DNA from 2 places in the Oerskovia sp. PE-21s genome. Region 1 is predicted to be linked to the other one. Evidence: riboswitches for the same ligand, from Rfam matches in the RefSeq annotation. Region 1 holds a riboswitch; the other holds the start of a gene.
What was found. A riboswitch is a leader RNA that binds a small molecule or an ion and turns the genes downstream of it on or off. The one in region 1 is predicted to bind cyclic di-AMP.
Positions count from the first base shown of each region.

Region 2: it holds a riboswitch for cyclic di-AMP, as region 1 does, so the genes downstream of both, ACZDYF_RS15785 (C40 family peptidase) here and ACZDYF_RS00985 (C40 family peptidase) in region 1, are expected to answer to the same signal.

Region 1 covers NZ_JBUXJM010000001.1:230,843-238,335, forward strand. The annotation lists gene serC (phosphoserine transaminase) at 1-618, opposite strand, end outside; gene ACZDYF_RS00980 (iron-dependent transcriptional repressor DtxR) at 752-1,468, shown strand; cyclic di-AMP (ydaO/yuaA leader) riboswitch at 1,728-1,890, shown strand; gene ACZDYF_RS00985 (C40 family peptidase) at 2,028-2,678, shown strand; gene ACZDYF_RS00990 (universal stress protein) at 2,866-3,810, shown strand; gene ACZDYF_RS00995 (ABC transporter permease) at 3,887-4,729, opposite strand; gene ACZDYF_RS01000 (ATP-binding cassette domain-containing protein) at 4,729-5,796, opposite strand; gene ACZDYF_RS01005 (aspartate aminotransferase type Ic) at 5,978-7,243, opposite strand; gene rocD (ornithine--oxo-acid transaminase) at 7,254-7,493, opposite strand, start outside.
Region 2 covers NZ_JBUXJM010000008.1:133,553-141,045, forward strand. The annotation lists gene ACZDYF_RS15765 (ferredoxin reductase domain-containing protein) at 1-219, opposite strand, end outside; gene ACZDYF_RS15770 (DUF305 domain-containing protein) at 416-1,033, shown strand; gene ACZDYF_RS15775 (alpha/beta fold hydrolase) at 1,135-1,968, shown strand; gene ACZDYF_RS15780 (DUF4287 domain-containing protein) at 2,017-2,307, shown strand; cyclic di-AMP (ydaO/yuaA leader) riboswitch at 2,490-2,671, shown strand; gene ACZDYF_RS15785 (C40 family peptidase) at 2,677-3,483, shown strand; gene ACZDYF_RS15790 (hypothetical protein) at 3,615-3,917, shown strand; gene ACZDYF_RS15795 (VOC family protein) at 3,973-4,389, opposite strand; gene ACZDYF_RS15800 (nucleoside/nucleotide kinase family protein) at 4,514-5,146, shown strand; gene ACZDYF_RS15805 (hemerythrin domain-containing protein) at 5,248-5,718, shown strand; gene ACZDYF_RS15810 (winged helix-turn-helix transcriptional regulator) at 5,767-6,180, opposite strand; gene ACZDYF_RS15815 (NAD(P)H-binding protein) at 6,267-7,127, shown strand; gene ACZDYF_RS15820 (DUF4097 family beta strand repeat-containing protein) at 7,164-7,493, opposite strand, start outside.

The DNA of each region.
Region 1 (7,493 bases):
GCCGTCGGACCCGAAGACCTTCTGCGGCGCGAAGTAGTAGACGTCCGTCTCCGCGAGGTCGACCGGGAGGGCGCCCGCGCCCGACGTCGCGTCGACCAGGGTGAGCGCCCCCTGCTCGCGGGAACCCGCGACACGGCGCACGGGGGCCATGGCCCCCGTCGAGGTCTCGTTGTGGGGCCAGGCGTAGACGTCGATCCCGTCCGCGGCCTCGGGGACGGCGACCGACCCCGGGGGAGCGGTGATGACCTGCGAGGCCTCGAGGAAGGGTGCACGCGTGGTCGCGGCCGCGAACTTGGCGCCGAACTCGCCGAACGCCGCGTGCTGGGCGCGCTCGCGCACCAGGCACAGCGTCGCGACGTCCCAGAACGCCGACGACCCGCCGTTGCCCAGGACGACCTCGTAGCCCTCCGGGGCGTCGAACAGGTCGGCGAGACCCGACCGGATCCGACCGACCAGGGACTTGACCGGTGCCTGACGGTGGGAGGTCCCCAGCAGGGACGTGCCCGCCTCCGTGAGCGCGCGGACCTGCGCCTCGCGAACCTTGGACGGGCCGCAGCCGAAGCGGCCGTCGCTAGGCAGCAGGTGCGGGGGGACGGTGATCTGGGTGGGCTCAGGCACGGGGCAACGATAGTCCGGCCTGGCGCGAACACCGCTCGCCGTCCACAATGTCGGTGGCTCGGACCTAAACTAGTGGTCAGCGGCCCGCCGGTGCGGCAGGTGCCCCCAAGCCCCCAAGCGACAGGAGCGCGACGTGACGGACCTGATCGACACCACCGAGATGTATCTGAAGACGGTCTACGAGCTGGACGAGGAGGGGATCGTCCCTCTGCGTGCGCGGATCGCGGAGCGGCTGGGTCATTCGGGTCCGACGGTCTCGCAGACGGTGGCGCGCATGGAGCGTGATGGTCTGGTCGTGGTGACGGGGGATCGTCATCTCGAGCTCACCCCGGACGGGCACGCCAAGGCGCAGCGGGTGATGCGTAAGCACCGGTTGGCGGAGCGGTTGTTGACGGACGTGATCAAGCTCGACTGGGAGTTCGTGCACGTCGAGGCGTGCCGGTGGGAGCACGTGATGAGCGAGCTCGTGGAGAAGCGGTTGATCGGTCTGCTGGACCACCCGCACCACGACCCGTACGGCAACCCGATCCCGGGCCTGTCGGAGCTGGGCGAGGACATCGTGGAGATCGAGTACCTCGACGGGGTCGTGTCGCTGCCCGCGTACGTGGCCGCGGCCGACCGTGCCGGGCGCGCGCCGGGCGCGCTGCGCGTGGTCGTCCAGCGCATCGCCGAGCCCCTGCAGACCGACACGGACCTGCTCGCGCGCCTGGCGGCCGCGGGCATCCTGCCCCGCCAGGAGGTCACGATCACCCCCGAGGCCGGGTCGTACACGGTTTCCGCGCAGGGCGCCGAGACCGTCCTGGACCTGCCCGACGACGTCGCGCGCCACCTCTTCGTCACCGCCCCCTGACCACCACCCACCCCAGCACACCCCACCGCCCCGCACCCCCACCCGGGATGCGGGGCGACGTGCGTCACGCGCCGGATGAGGCGAGGGTGCCGCCGCGCCCGAGGCAACGGTCTTGTGCCGGTTCGTCCCGTCGTTCCAGGGTGCTCCAGGACGTCGTGATGGGAACGTGACATTCACCCCAGGGTCGTGTACGTTCGGTTCTGCTTCACGGAAGACTCATTCGTCGAAGCCCTCGCGCGGAACGCCTAACCCTGTCACCGCGAGAGGAACACCACGACCCGCTGACAGGGACGGGGGACCCAAATTCGGGTACCGGCAACGGTGCCCTTGGGGTGAAGCCAGAAGGACCTCGGTCCGGACGGCCGGGTGATTCTCCCACCCGAACCCGACAGCTGACCTCGCAGGCGTCCAGGAGAGGTATCCAGTGAACGCAGTGACGAACGGCGCACGCCATCGTGCAGCACGGCGCCCGCTTTCCACCCTTGCTTCGGCGGCGACGGCTTCGTCCGTCGGCCGCCGCACCGCTGTCGTCGCTGCCTCGTCGGGACTCATCGTCTCGATGCTGGGCGGTACGGCTGCCAACGCAGCGCCGGTCGAGCAGGACTCGACCAAGCTCAACACCGTCGACCTGAACGCGCTCACGGCCCAGGCCCGCGCTGCGCTCGAGTCCGCCCCGGCCGTCACGGTCGCCGCCGAGGCCGGCTTCGCGATCGAGAGCGCGGCCGTCGCCGTGACCCCGGCGCCGGAGCCCGTCGTCGAGCGAGTCGTCCAGACGCGCGCCACGCAGACCCCGTCGCGCTCCAACGAGCGCGCCTCCGTCGCCGCCACCACGGCGACCACCGAGACGGCTGCGGCCGTCCAGGTCCCCGCCTCGGCAGCCGGCTCGTCGATCGTCTCGATCGCCAGCCGCTACGTGGGCGTCCCCTACGTCTACGGCGGCACGTCGCCCGACGGCTTCGACTGCTCGGGCTTCACCCAGTACGTCTTCGCCCAGGCCGGCATCAGCCTGCCCCGCACCTCGAGCGGCCAGGGCAGCGTCGGCACCAAGGTCTCGCGCGCCGAGGCCCAGCCCGGCGACCTGATCTGGACCCCCGGTCACATCTCGATCTACGCCGGTGACGGCATGCAGATCGACGCGCCGCGCCCCGGCAAGACGATCCAGATCCGTCAGATCTGGCAGTCGAACCCGACGTTCATCCGCGTCGCCTGAGACCCCCTGGACGAGCGGAGAAGCTGCCGCCACCCAGCTGAGAACCCCGTCCTTCCGCTTCGTGCGGGAGGGCGGGGTTTCTTGCGTCGGCCGTGCCTCGCGGCGCGCGCGTGCCGGTGTGACTTTGCCAGTTCTTTCGATAGGTTTGTCTCAGGATGGACGTTTGCCCTCGGAAGGAGACGGAACCATGACCCGTGCGGAGATCGTGCTCGTCGGCGTCGACGGATCGAGCCCCAGCCTGCACGCGCTGGACTGGGCGGCCGCGTACGCCCGCCAGGTCGGTTGGCCACTGCACGTCGTGTGCTCGTACTCGCTCCCCTCCTTCACCGCGGCCTCGCTCGACGGCGGCTACGCGGCGCTGGACGACACCGCGATCCAGGAGGGGGCCAAGGCCGTCCTCGCCGAGGCCACCCAGCGTGCCGAGGCCGCGGGCGTGAGGACGACCGCCGCGATCGCCACGGGCGACGCCGCCGGGGTGCTCGTCGAGCTCTCGAAGGACTACGGCCTGGTCGTGGTCGGCACGAGGGGACGCGGAGGCTTCACGGAGCGTCTCCTGGGCACCGTGTCCTCGGCGCTCCCCGCCCACTCGAGGTGCCCCACGGTCGTGGTGCCGCTCAAGAACGGACCGGGCGACGACGACACGCTTCCTGCCGTCAACCCGCTCAAGCGGATCGTGGTGGGCGTCGACGGGTCGCCGTCGGCCGACATCGCGCTCCGGCACGCGATCAAGCAGGCCCGGGCATGGGGGGCCGAGCTCGTCGCGGTGGCGGGCGTCCCCGTGGGTGCGGGAGCGGGGCTCCTCGCGTGGCTGCCGGCCTCGATCGACCACCAGCAGGTGCTCGACGACATCACCGAGGGACTCAACGTCATCGTGGACAGGCACGAGGCCGAGAACCCCGACGTCACGATCAAGCGCATCGTGCTCGACGGCACCGGTGCCGAGCTGCTCACGGAGTTCTCGACGGCGTCGGACCTCATCGTGGTCGGCTCGCGCGGGCGCGGCGGCTTCACGGGACTTCTCCTGGGGTCGACGAGCCAGGCGGTGCTGCACCACTCGGCGTGCCCGGTGATGGTCGTGACCAAGCGCTGCGAGGACGACTCGGCACCGACGGTGGACGACCCGGCCCGCTGACCGTCGTCGAAGGACCCGTCCGAGCGGGCGTGACCTCGAGGTCACGCCCGCTCCGGCACGCCGGGGCGCTCCTGGGTCAGTTGCGCGTCCGGTACAGGTGCATCGTGATCGGCGCGAAGATCGCCGTGAGCACGACCGAGACCAGGAGCACCCAGCCGATCTGGTCGAACGTCGCCGTGCCGGCCATCAGGGCTCGCACCGCGGTGGCCAGGTGGCTCACGGGGTTGATCTCCGCCCAAGCCTTGAGCCCCGAGGGCATCGTGTCGGGGTTCACGAAGATGTTCGACGCGAACGTCAAGGGCATGAGGACGAGCATCGAGACGCCCATGACGGCGTTGGGCGTCCGCATGACGAGGCCGAGGATCGTGAAGATCCAGCTGATCGCGAACGCGAACACCAGCAGCAGGGCCACGGCCAGCAGGACGCCGACCACACCGCCGTCGGGCCGGAAGCCGATCGCCAGCCCCAGCCCGACCGTGATCGCCGAGGCGATCGTGTAGCGGACGGTGTCGCCCAGGAGCGCCCCGACGATCGGGGCGGGGCGCCAGATGGGCAACGAGCGGAACCTGTCGAAGACGCCCTTGGTGATGTCGGTGTTGAGCGTGAAGCCCGTGTAGACCGTGATGATCAGGACGGTCTGGACCAGGATCCCGGGCAGCAGGTACTGCAGGTACGTCTCGGGGTCACCGGCGATCGCGCCGCCGAACAGGTACGTGAACATGAGCGTGAAGATGATCGGCGTGAGCGTGACGTCGAAGAGCTGCTCCGGTACGTGCTTGATCTTGAGCAGCGCCCGCCACGCGAACGTCAGGGTGTTCGCGAGCGGCGAAGGTCGCGTCGGGTGCTGGTCGATCGCGATCGCCGCGCGCAGGACCTGCGCCTCCGGCGTCGTGATCACCTCGGTCTGAGTCGCGGCCATCAGGCCACCTCCCCGTTGCTGGTGCTGTCGTCGCTGTGACGGAGGCCGTCCCGGGGGCTGCCGTCGGCGCCCGGACCGTTGCCCTCGGCACCCGGGCGATCGTCGTCGTCCTCGTCGACGGGCTGCCCCGTGAGGGCCAGGAACACCTCGTCGAGGCTCGGCTGCCCCAGCGTGAACTCGGGCACCGCGATCCCGGCGTCCGCGAGCGCGGGCAGGAGCTGCGCCGCGAGGTCCGCGCCGTCGTCGGGCACGCGCGCGGAGAACGCGTACGGGTCCTGGGCGAGCGCGACCTCCGCGCCGAGCACCCGCTCGACGATCTCCGCTGCCCGGCCGCGGTCGCCCGACGAGGCCAGGCGCAGTGTCACCGAGCCCTCGCCGACCGAGCGCTTGAGCTCGGTCGCGGTGCCCTCCGCGATGACCTTGCCGTGGTCGATCACCGCGATCCGGTCCGCGAGCTGGTCGGCCTCCTCGAGGTACTGGGTCGTGAGCAGGACCGTGGCGCCGTCGGCCACGAGGACGCGGACGATGTCCCACACCTGGTTGCGGCTGCGGGGGTCCAGGCCGGTCGTGGGCTCGTCGAGGAACAGCACGCGCGGGCTCATGACGAGGCTCGCGGCGAGGTCGATGCGGCGGCGCATGCCGCCCGAGTACGTCTTGACGGGCCGGTTCGCCGCCTCGGCGATGCCGAAGGCCTCCATGAGGTCCAGGGCCCGGCGCTTCGCGGCGAGCGTCGTGAAGCCGTACAGGCGCGCGATGACGACGAGGTTCTCCGCGCCCGTGAGGTCCTCGTCGACCGAGGCGTACTGGCCGGTGAGCCCGACGAGCGAGCGGACGGCGTCGGGCTGGGTGAGGACGTCGTGGCCCAGGACGTGGGCCGTGCCCGCGTCGGGACGCAGGAGGGTCGTCAGCATGCGGACGGCCGTGGTCTTGCCCGCGCCGTTGGGGCCCAGGACGCCGTAGACGGTGCCGGTCGGGACGGCGAGGTCGATCCCGTCGACGGCCCGGGTCTCCTTGAAGTGCTTGACGAGGCCGCGGGCCTCGATCGCGAGATCTGGTGCGCTGGTCATGCGTGCTCCCTCGGTGGGTGGTGCACGGGTCTGTCCAGTGTTCGACCGCTCGGGGCGTGGGAACTCATCGGTGCCGTGGGCGGCCGGGCGAGACCTCCATCATGCGACGACGGGCGGCCGCGGACCAGGGGTCCGGGGCCGCCCGTCGGGAGCGGTGCGGTGAGGACGTGTCAGACGAGCGTCAGGCCGCAGCCTTCTCCGCCGCTGCGAGCAGCACGCACGTCGCCACGCCGTCGATCGCAACCCGGACCTCGTCGAGCGGGGGCAGGGTCGGGGCGAGGCGGATGTTGGCGTCGTGGGGGTCCTTGCCGTACGGGAAGGTCGCGCCCGCGGGGGTCAGGGCGATCCCCGCCTCCTTGGCGAGCTGGACGACGCGTGCCGCGGTGCCGGGCACGACGTCGAGCGACACGAAGTAGCCGCCGAGGGGCGCGGTCCAGGACGCGCCGGAGCCCGTCCCCAGGCGCTCGCGCAGGATCGTGTCGACGGCCTCGAACTTGGGCGCGATCACGTCCCGGTGCTTGCGCATGTGGGCGCGCACGCCCTCGGCGTCGCCGAAGAACTGGGCGTGGCGGAGCTGGTTGATCTTGTCCGGGCCGATCGACTGGGCCGCGAGGTGCTTCTTGTACCAGGTGATGTTGGCCGGGGAGGCGCCCAGGAACGCGACACCTGCTCCGGGGAACGTGATCTTGGAGGTCGACGCGTAGAGCAGCACGCGGTCCGGGTTCCCGGCCTCGGCGGCCAGGGCCAGGGCGGGCGCGGACTCGGTCTCGACGTCCGTGAGGTGGTGCACCGCGTACGCGTTGTCCCACATGATGCGGAAGTCGGGGGCTGCGGCGGGCATCGAGACGAGTCGCTCGGCGACCTCGCGCGAGACCACGGACCCGTCCGGGTTCGCGTAGGTCGGCACGACCCACATGCCCTTGATGCTCGGGTCGTCCGCGACGAGCGCGGCGACGGCCTCGGCATCGGGACCGTCGGCCGTCATGGGGACCGTGACCATCTCGATGCCGAACGCCTCGCACAGCGCGAAGTGGCGGTCGTAGCCCGGCACGGGGCACACGAAACGCACCTTCTCCTCGCGCGACCAGGGACGCGGCGAGCCGGGCAGGCCGAACAGCATCGCGAACGCGAGCGTGTCGTGCATGAGCGTGAGGCTCGCGTTGCCGCCCGCGAGGAGCTGGGCGACGGGCACGTCGAGGAGCTCGGCGAAGATCCGGCGGATCTGCGGCAGGCCGTCGAGCCCGCCGTAGTTGCGCACGTCGGTGCCGTCGGCGTCCGTGACCGTTCCTGCGCCCGGCAGTGCCAGGAGGGCGTCGGAGAGGTCGAGCTGCTCGGCGGAGGGCTTGCCGCGCGTCAGGTCGAGCTTCAGGCCGAGGGACTGCAGGTCGGTGTAGGCCTGCTGCCACTCGGCGAGGCGGGTGGAGGTGTCAGAGGCAGGAGTGGTCACCCTCCGGACTCTACCGATCTGCGGCGAGCTGCGTCAGTGCGTCACGCAGAGCGGCCATCCCGAGGTCGAGGTCTGGACGGTCGATCACGAGCGGGGGTGCGAGGCGGATGGTCGAGCCGTGCGTGTCCTTGGCCAGGACGCCCCGCGCGAGCAGCGCTTCGCACAGGTCCCGGCCCGTCCCACGGGCCGGGTCGAGGTCGATCCCCGCCCACAGCCCGACGCCTCGGACACCGGTCAGCAGCCCGTCATC
Region 2 (7,493 bases), on a different contig from region 1:
GTCGAGACGCGCGGGCGACGACGTGCCGGGGAGCACCGTGACGGCCACCGCCACGTTGATCGCCAGGACCAGGACGACGAGCCGCACGTACGGCATGAGCGCGGGGCGCGTCCACAGGCGCCGCCACCCCGTGAGCAGGGGCGGCAGGTCGGCCTCGTCGGAGGCGCGCGCCAGGGTGGGCGTGGCCGGAAGGTGGTCTGTGGACAGGGGGGAAGTCATACGGTGGCCTCCTCGTCGAGTGCGCTGACCATACTGTGACGGGGACCGCCGGGGCGCGGGATCCACAGGGTGATCTGGCGGCGCACCGCGCCGTGGGGACACAGCCGGCTCCCAGACTTCGCACCTACCCTGGTCGGACGCTCGCCGGAACCGGCGCCCGCGTGCCCCGGCGATCCCGAGACACACCGGAGTCCTCATGAAGAAGCTGCCCGCCGTCCTCACCGCGCTCGTCCTGACCGCCGCCCTCGCGGGGTGCTCGACAGCCGACGGGTCGCCCGCCTCGGGGGACGACAGCGCGCCCGCCGCGAGCGGCTCGGCGGGCACCCCGGCCGAGGTCAACGACGTCGACACGCACTTCGTCGCGATGATGACCCCGCACCACGAGCAGGCCGTCGAGATGAGCGAGATCATCCTGGCGGTCGACGGCGTGAGCGAACCGACGCGCGATCTCGCGCAGCGGATCCTCGACGGGCAGGCCGAGGAGATCGAGACCATGCTCGGCTGGGCCGACGCCTGGGCCATGGACGACCTCATGCACATGCACTCCGTGCACGTCGCGAACGGCATGCTCACGAGCGACCAGATGGGGTCTCTCGCTCGCCTCGCGGACGCGAGCGCGGGTGACGCCACGGCGGTGGCCGCGGCCGAGAAGACGTTCCTCGAGCTCATGCACTCGCACCACGAGGGGGCGATCGCGATGACGCAGGGCGAGATCGAGGGCGGCGGGCACGCCGAGCTCCGGGACCTCGCGCAGGTCATGGTCGACGTGCAGACGGCCGAGATGGCCGAGATCGACACGCTCCTCGGGCGGTAGGTCGCGCTGCGTCGCGGGCGTGGGCGGTGGACCGATGAGTTCCGGCCCTCCGCACGGTCCACCCCCTCGACCATCCGCCGTGCGCACTCCTGGAGGTTCCCGTGACCGACACCCCGACCGTCCCTGCGACCGCCCGGACGCTGCGGGTCCCGGGCGCCACGCTCCACCACGAGGTCAGGGGCCGGGGGCCGCTCGTGGTGCTCGTCGGCGCGCCCATGGACGCCGACGCGTTCGCGCCGCTCGCCGACCTGCTCGCGACCGACCACACCGTCCTGACGACCGACCCGCGCGGGATCCACCGCAGCACGGTCGACGACCCGGACGAGGACACGCCGCCGCAGGTCCGTGCCGACGACCTCGCGCGGCTCCTGACCCACCTCGACGCGGGCCCCGCGACCGTCGTCGGGTCGAGCGGTGGCGCCGTGACCGCGCTCGCTCTCGTCCAGTCGCGCCCCGACCTGGTCAGGACGGTCGTCGCGCACGAGCCGCCGCTGGACGCCCTCATGCCGGACCGTGAGCGGCTGCATGCCGCGACGCGTGAGCTCGTCGAGGATCATCGCGCGGGCGACGTCGTCGGGGCCTGGCGGAAGTTCTTCGCGGTCGGTGACATCGACGTCCCGGACGGGATGGTCGAGCAGGTGTTCGGCGGCGAGCGCGACCCGCAGCAGGTCGCGGACGAACGCTTCTGGTTCGCGCACGACCTCCTGGGGACCACGCTCTTCGAGCCCGACGTCGAGGCCCTGCGTGCCTCTCCCGTCCGCGTGGTCGTCGGGGTCGGCGAGGACTCGACCGGGCAGCTCTGCGACCAGACGTCGACGGCGCTCGCAGCCCTGCTCGGCACCACGACGACGCTCTTCCCGGGCGACCACACGGGCTTCGTCGACGACCCGTCGGCCTTCGCCCAGCGTTTGCGCAGGGTGCTCCGCACCGCTTGAGCCCCCCCGGACCGACCGCCGACCCGACCCACAGACACGAGGAGCACCATGTCATTTCAGGCCTACCTGGACGCCGTCGAGGACAAGACCGGGCTCACCCCCCGCCAGCTCGTGACGATCGCGCAGGAGAAGGGCTACGACGACCCGTCCGTCAAGGCCGGCGTGATCGTGGAGTGGCTCAAGGAGGACTACGGCCTGGGGCGCGGTCACGCGATGGCGATCGTCCACGTGATCAAGAAGGGGCCGACGATCGACAGCAAGCACGTCGGCTCGACCGGCACGCACCGCGACGAGTCGGACACCCTGTGGCTGGACGGCAGGGCGACCAAGCCCGCCTGAGCCCGGCTCGGCCGGCCTGCGCGACGACGGCCCGCACCGCCCGCGTGCGGGTGCGGTCCGTCGTCGAGGTGGACACGTGTCCGACTCGCGAGGTTCGTTACCTCATTGTGACAATCCCGTGGTTGCCATGTACGGTCGATTCTGCTCCGCAGAGAACCTTCTCGCTGGAGTGCTCCGGTGGACGCCGAACCCTGTCACCTCCGGAGCCACGAACTACACCCATGGCAGGGGTGGGGGACCCAATCTTGTGGGCACCGGAGACGGTGTCCTTGGGGTGAAGCCGGTCGGACCTCGGTCCGACCGGCCGGGCAGAAGATTCTCCGGCCCGAACCCGACAGCTGACCTCTCAGGCGTCCAGGAGAAACACACGTGACCTCACGCCCACGTGCGCGCCACCGTGCCGCGCACCGCCCCATCACCCCCTTGACCTCGCTCGGCCGGTCTGCCGCGTCCAGCGCCAACGCCGTCGTGCGTCGTAGTGCGGTCGTCGCCGCCTCGTCCGGCCTGCTGATCTCGGTCTTCACGGCCCCCGCGAACGCCGCCCCTGCCTCGGACGAGTCGAAGTCCATCGGCTCGGTCGACCTCGCCGCCGTGACCGCCCAGGCCCGCGAGGCCCTCCAGACCAGCCCCGCGATCACCGTTGCCGCCGACGCGGTGCTGCCGATCGAGCAGGCCTCGGTCGCGGTCACCCCCGCTCCCGAGCCCGAGCCCGAGCCCGAGCCCGAGCCGGCGCCCGCGCCGGTCGCTGCTCCCGCCCCCGAGCGTTCCGCGGCCGCTTCGCGCAGCGTCGAGCGCGCGCAGCCCGCAGCGGCCAAGGCCGTCGCCGCCCCGGCGGCCTCGGCCTCCGGCTCGGCCGCCGTCGACATCGCCCTGAAGTACGTGGGCGTGCCCTACGTCTACGGCGGTTCCTCGCCGAGCGGGTTCGACTGCTCCGGTCTGACGCAGTACGTCTACGCGCAGCTCGGCGTCTCGCTGCCGCACCAGTCGGGTGCCCAGCGCGACGCGGGCACGCCCGTCTCGGCCGCCGAGGCCCGTCCGGGCGACCTCATCTGGACCCCCGGCCACGTCGCGATCTACGCCGGCAACGGGATGCAGATCGAGGCCACGACCCCGGGCAGCACCGTCAAGCACAGCAAGATCTGGCAGAACAACCCGACGTTCATCCGCGTCGGCTGACCCGCTGCCCACGAGGCCCCGTCCACAGTCCTGTGGACGGGGCCTCGTGCGTTCCCGGCGCGTCCTGACCGCCCGACGGCGGCCCGTTCCTCGCTGACGGGGAGCGGGCGGGCGTCGGTATGCTCCACGCCATGCGGATCCCCAAGGTCGTGGTCGGGTGGACGGTCGCGGCCGTCGTCCTCGTCGGGCCGTTCGTCGTCTGGGTCGCGACCTGGACGACGACCGAGCTGACGTGCTTCACCGAGGACGACCTGGTCTCGCACACGAACCGCTCCACGACGTACTACGAGGTGCGGACGTCCTGCGGGGTGCTCCGGGTCGACGAGAACCGCCAGAGCCGGTTGGACGACGCGATCGACGCCGGGCAGACGTACCGGATGACGATCGAGGACCGAACCATCGTGCGGTGGCTGATCGATGTCGAGGAGACGTGAGGGTGCCCTCGCGTGCGCCTCGCCGTCCGGCCCGCTCGTGAGCGCGGGCGGAGGGTCAGCCCACGAAGAGGCAGAACGGGTGCCCGGCCGGGTCGGCGTAGACGCGCAGGGGCTCGACCGGGTCGTCCGACCGGTCGCGCAGCAGGCGGGCCCCCAGGGCGACGGCGCGCTCGTGCTGGACGTCGAGCGTGTCGCGGTCGGGGACCGTGCAGTCGAGATGGACCTGTTGCGGGACGGCCGGGTCGGGCCAGGACGAGGGCGGCAGGTGCTCGACCTGCTGGAACGCCAGGGGGACGCCCCCGGGCGAGCGCAGCACGAGCCAGTCCTGCCCGTTCGGGTCGGCGGCGCCCTCGGCCGGGGGCTCGTCGCCCGGGCGGTACTCCAGCCCGAGCAGGGCGCGGTAGAACTCGGCGAGGCCGCGGGCGTCGGTCGTGTCGAGCACGACCTGTCGGACGGTCGGGAACGTGGTCATCGGGCTCTCCTGGGCAGCGACGGTCGACGTCCTCCCACTGTGGCCTCGCCCCGGGCCGCTCGCGCGACGGGGCTCTCGGTCTCACCTCCCCGGACCGCTCGCGGCCCCGTGGCATCCTGACCGGGTGCGCGTCGAGCCGGTCAGCCCCGAGGTCCTGGTCGCGCGGGTCGCCGCGCTCGTCGCGGGCCACCCCCGTGCCGGTGGTGCGGTGCGCGTGCTCGTCGACGGCCACCCCTCGACGCACCCGGAGACGCTCGCCGACCAGCTCGTCGAACCCCTGCGCGTCGCAGGCCGCCCGACGGCGCGCATCGGTGTCCGGGACTTCCTGCGCCCCGCGTCGCTGCGGCTCGAGCACGGCCACGATGACCCGGACTCGTTGCTCGACGAGTGGATCGACGTCGGCGCGCTGAACCGGGAGGTGCTGACCGCCGTCGGGCCGGACGGGGACGGGCGCTACCTGCCGAGCCTTCGCGACCCCGTGACGTCGCGCTCGACGCGCGCCGACTACGTCGAGGCGCCCCCGGGGCTGGTCGTGCTGCTCGACGGGTCGCTGTCGCTCGGGCGCGGGCTCGACGTCGACCTGACCGTCCACCTGGCGCTCCAGGACGCGACCCTCGGGCGACGCACGCCACCTGCGGACGCCTGGACGCTGCCCGCGTACGCGCGGTACCGGGCAGAGGTCGCCCCGGAGCGGGACGCCGACGTGGTCGTGCGCGTCGACGACGCACGGCGCCCCGCGTGGGTCGACGTCCGGTAGGGTCTGCGCAGCGTCGCGTGCCGGTGGCAGACCGTGCCAGGCATGGAGGCGCCGGACACGAAGGAGCACGACGATGACGACGTCGACCCCTTCGCCCTCGCGTGACTGAGGGCGAGAAGACCAGGCTCGTCGCCTGGAGCCGCGAGCTGCGCGCCGTGCACGCCCGGCTGCGCGAGGCGCTGCGCGTGACCCGGGCCGCGCTCGACGACGGAGAGCCCGCCGAACCGGCGACCCGCGACCTGCTGCTGTTCTGCCACGGCTTCTGCACCGCCCTGACGGGCCACCACGAGGGCGAGGACCGCGAGCTGTTCCCCGCGATCGCGGCCGCCCACCCCGAGCTGGTCGGGACCCTGCGCAACCTGAGGCAGGACCACTCGATGATCGCGCACCTGCTGAGCGGGCTGCTGGCCGCGGTCGACCGGGCGGCGACGCCGGACGAGCTCGACCGTCACCTCGAGGGGGTTGCCGCGATCATGGAGTCCCACTTCCGCTACGAGGAGCGCGCGCTGCTCACGGTGCTCGACTCGCTCGCGCTCGACGCCGACGTCCGCGACGTCCTGGGACCGCTCTAGCGCGCCCGGACGGCGCGTGCCCGACGGCGGCGCGCCCGGCCGCGTGCCTCAGCGCACCTCGGAGCCCGGGTTGAGCGCGTCCCACCGCTCGCGCGAGGCCGCGATACCGTCGCGGTGGTCGGCCGACCAGTCGGCCAGGACCTTGACCAGCCGCGTGAGGCTGTGGCCCGACGCAGTGAGCTCGTACTCGACCTGAGGGGGCACGGTCGCGAACACCGTGCGCGTGACCAGGCCGTCCCGTTCGAGCCGGCGCACCGTGAGCGTGAGCATGCGCTGCGAGATCCCCGGGACCGCGCGCTGGAGCTCGCGGAACCGCCGGACCCCCTGGGCGAGCTCGACCACGACGAGCACCGACCACTTGTCGCCGATCCGGTCGAGGACGTCACGGATGCCGCAGTCCTCGTGCGGTTCGCCGCACGAGACGACGGGGGACGTGGTCACTGCGGTGTGCCCTGCTGACATCGAAGTGCCTCCTTACGGTCGGTCCTGGTCCGCGGCGACGATGGTCCCGCTCGTGAAGACAACCACACCATCGGAAGGACCTGCCCATGCTGCTCGTCACCGGAACCTCCGGCGCCCTCGGTGGGGCGGTCGCCGCCCGCCTCGCCGACCGGGACGACGTGCTGAGGGGGTCTCGGGAGCCCCGGGGGCCCGGCGCGCGGCTGGTCGACTTCGACCGGCCCGAGACCCTGCCCGCCGCGCTCGACGGGGTCGACGTGCTCCTCGTGGTCTCGGCGGGGTACGCCGAGGACGACGTCGTGCGGGCACGGCACGGGGCGGTGGTCGACGCCGCGGCGACCGCCGGTGTGCGGCACGTGGTCTACACGAGCCTCGCGGGAACGGCCGAACGGTTGACGATCGCGCTGGCCCACCGGTGGACCGAGGCCCGGCTCGCGGGCGCGCCGTTCGACGTGACGATCCTGCGCAACGGCCTGTACGCCGAGGTCCCGGTGGCGCTCGCGGTCGGGTTCACGGCGCAGCCCGACGGCGTGTTCGCGGCTCCGTGGGCAGACGGCGCGGTGTCCGTGGTCCATCGCGACGACCTCGCGGACGTGGCCGCACGGGTGGCCGCCGAGGTGCACGACGACGTCCGCGCGGGTCGGAGGTCAGGGCATGCGGGTCGCGTCTACGAGCTCGCCGGGGACGCGCGCCTCACGGGGTCGGACGTCGCCGCGCTCGTCGGTGGCAGGTACGAGGCGGCTCCGCTCGGCGGAACCTGGGACGCGCTGGCCGCAGGGGTCCCGCCCTACCAGGTGGCGCACGCGGCGTCGATCTTCGCGACCCTCGGTGCGGGCTTCCTCGCGCGCGGGGACGACGACGCGGACCACCTGGCGGAGCTGCTCGGACGCCCTCCGCGCCCGGTCACGGACGTGGTGCGGGGAGTGCTGGGCTCCCGCCCGGCACCATGACGCGCGTGGCGCGTGCGACGGCGTCCCGGCGTCACCTCAGCCGCGTGAGACGGTGACCCGCCCGTTGGACGAGGACGCGTCGATCGTGAACTCGCCGTCGGGGTCGTCCGGGACGCTGACGTCCGTGCCGCCCAGATCGGTCTCGGCGTGCACCCGGTAGCTGCCGTCGGGGACCTGGACCTGGACCTTGCCGTTGTCGGTCGCCGCCCGGACGTCCTGCGGGGTCGTGATCGAGATCTCGACCGACCCGTTCGACGTCTCGGCGTCGATCCCGTCGGTGCCTCCGAGCCGGGTCCCGGTGATCTTGCCGTTGGAGGTCCGCGCGACGATCCGCGCGTCGACGTCGGTGAGGGTGATGGACCCGTT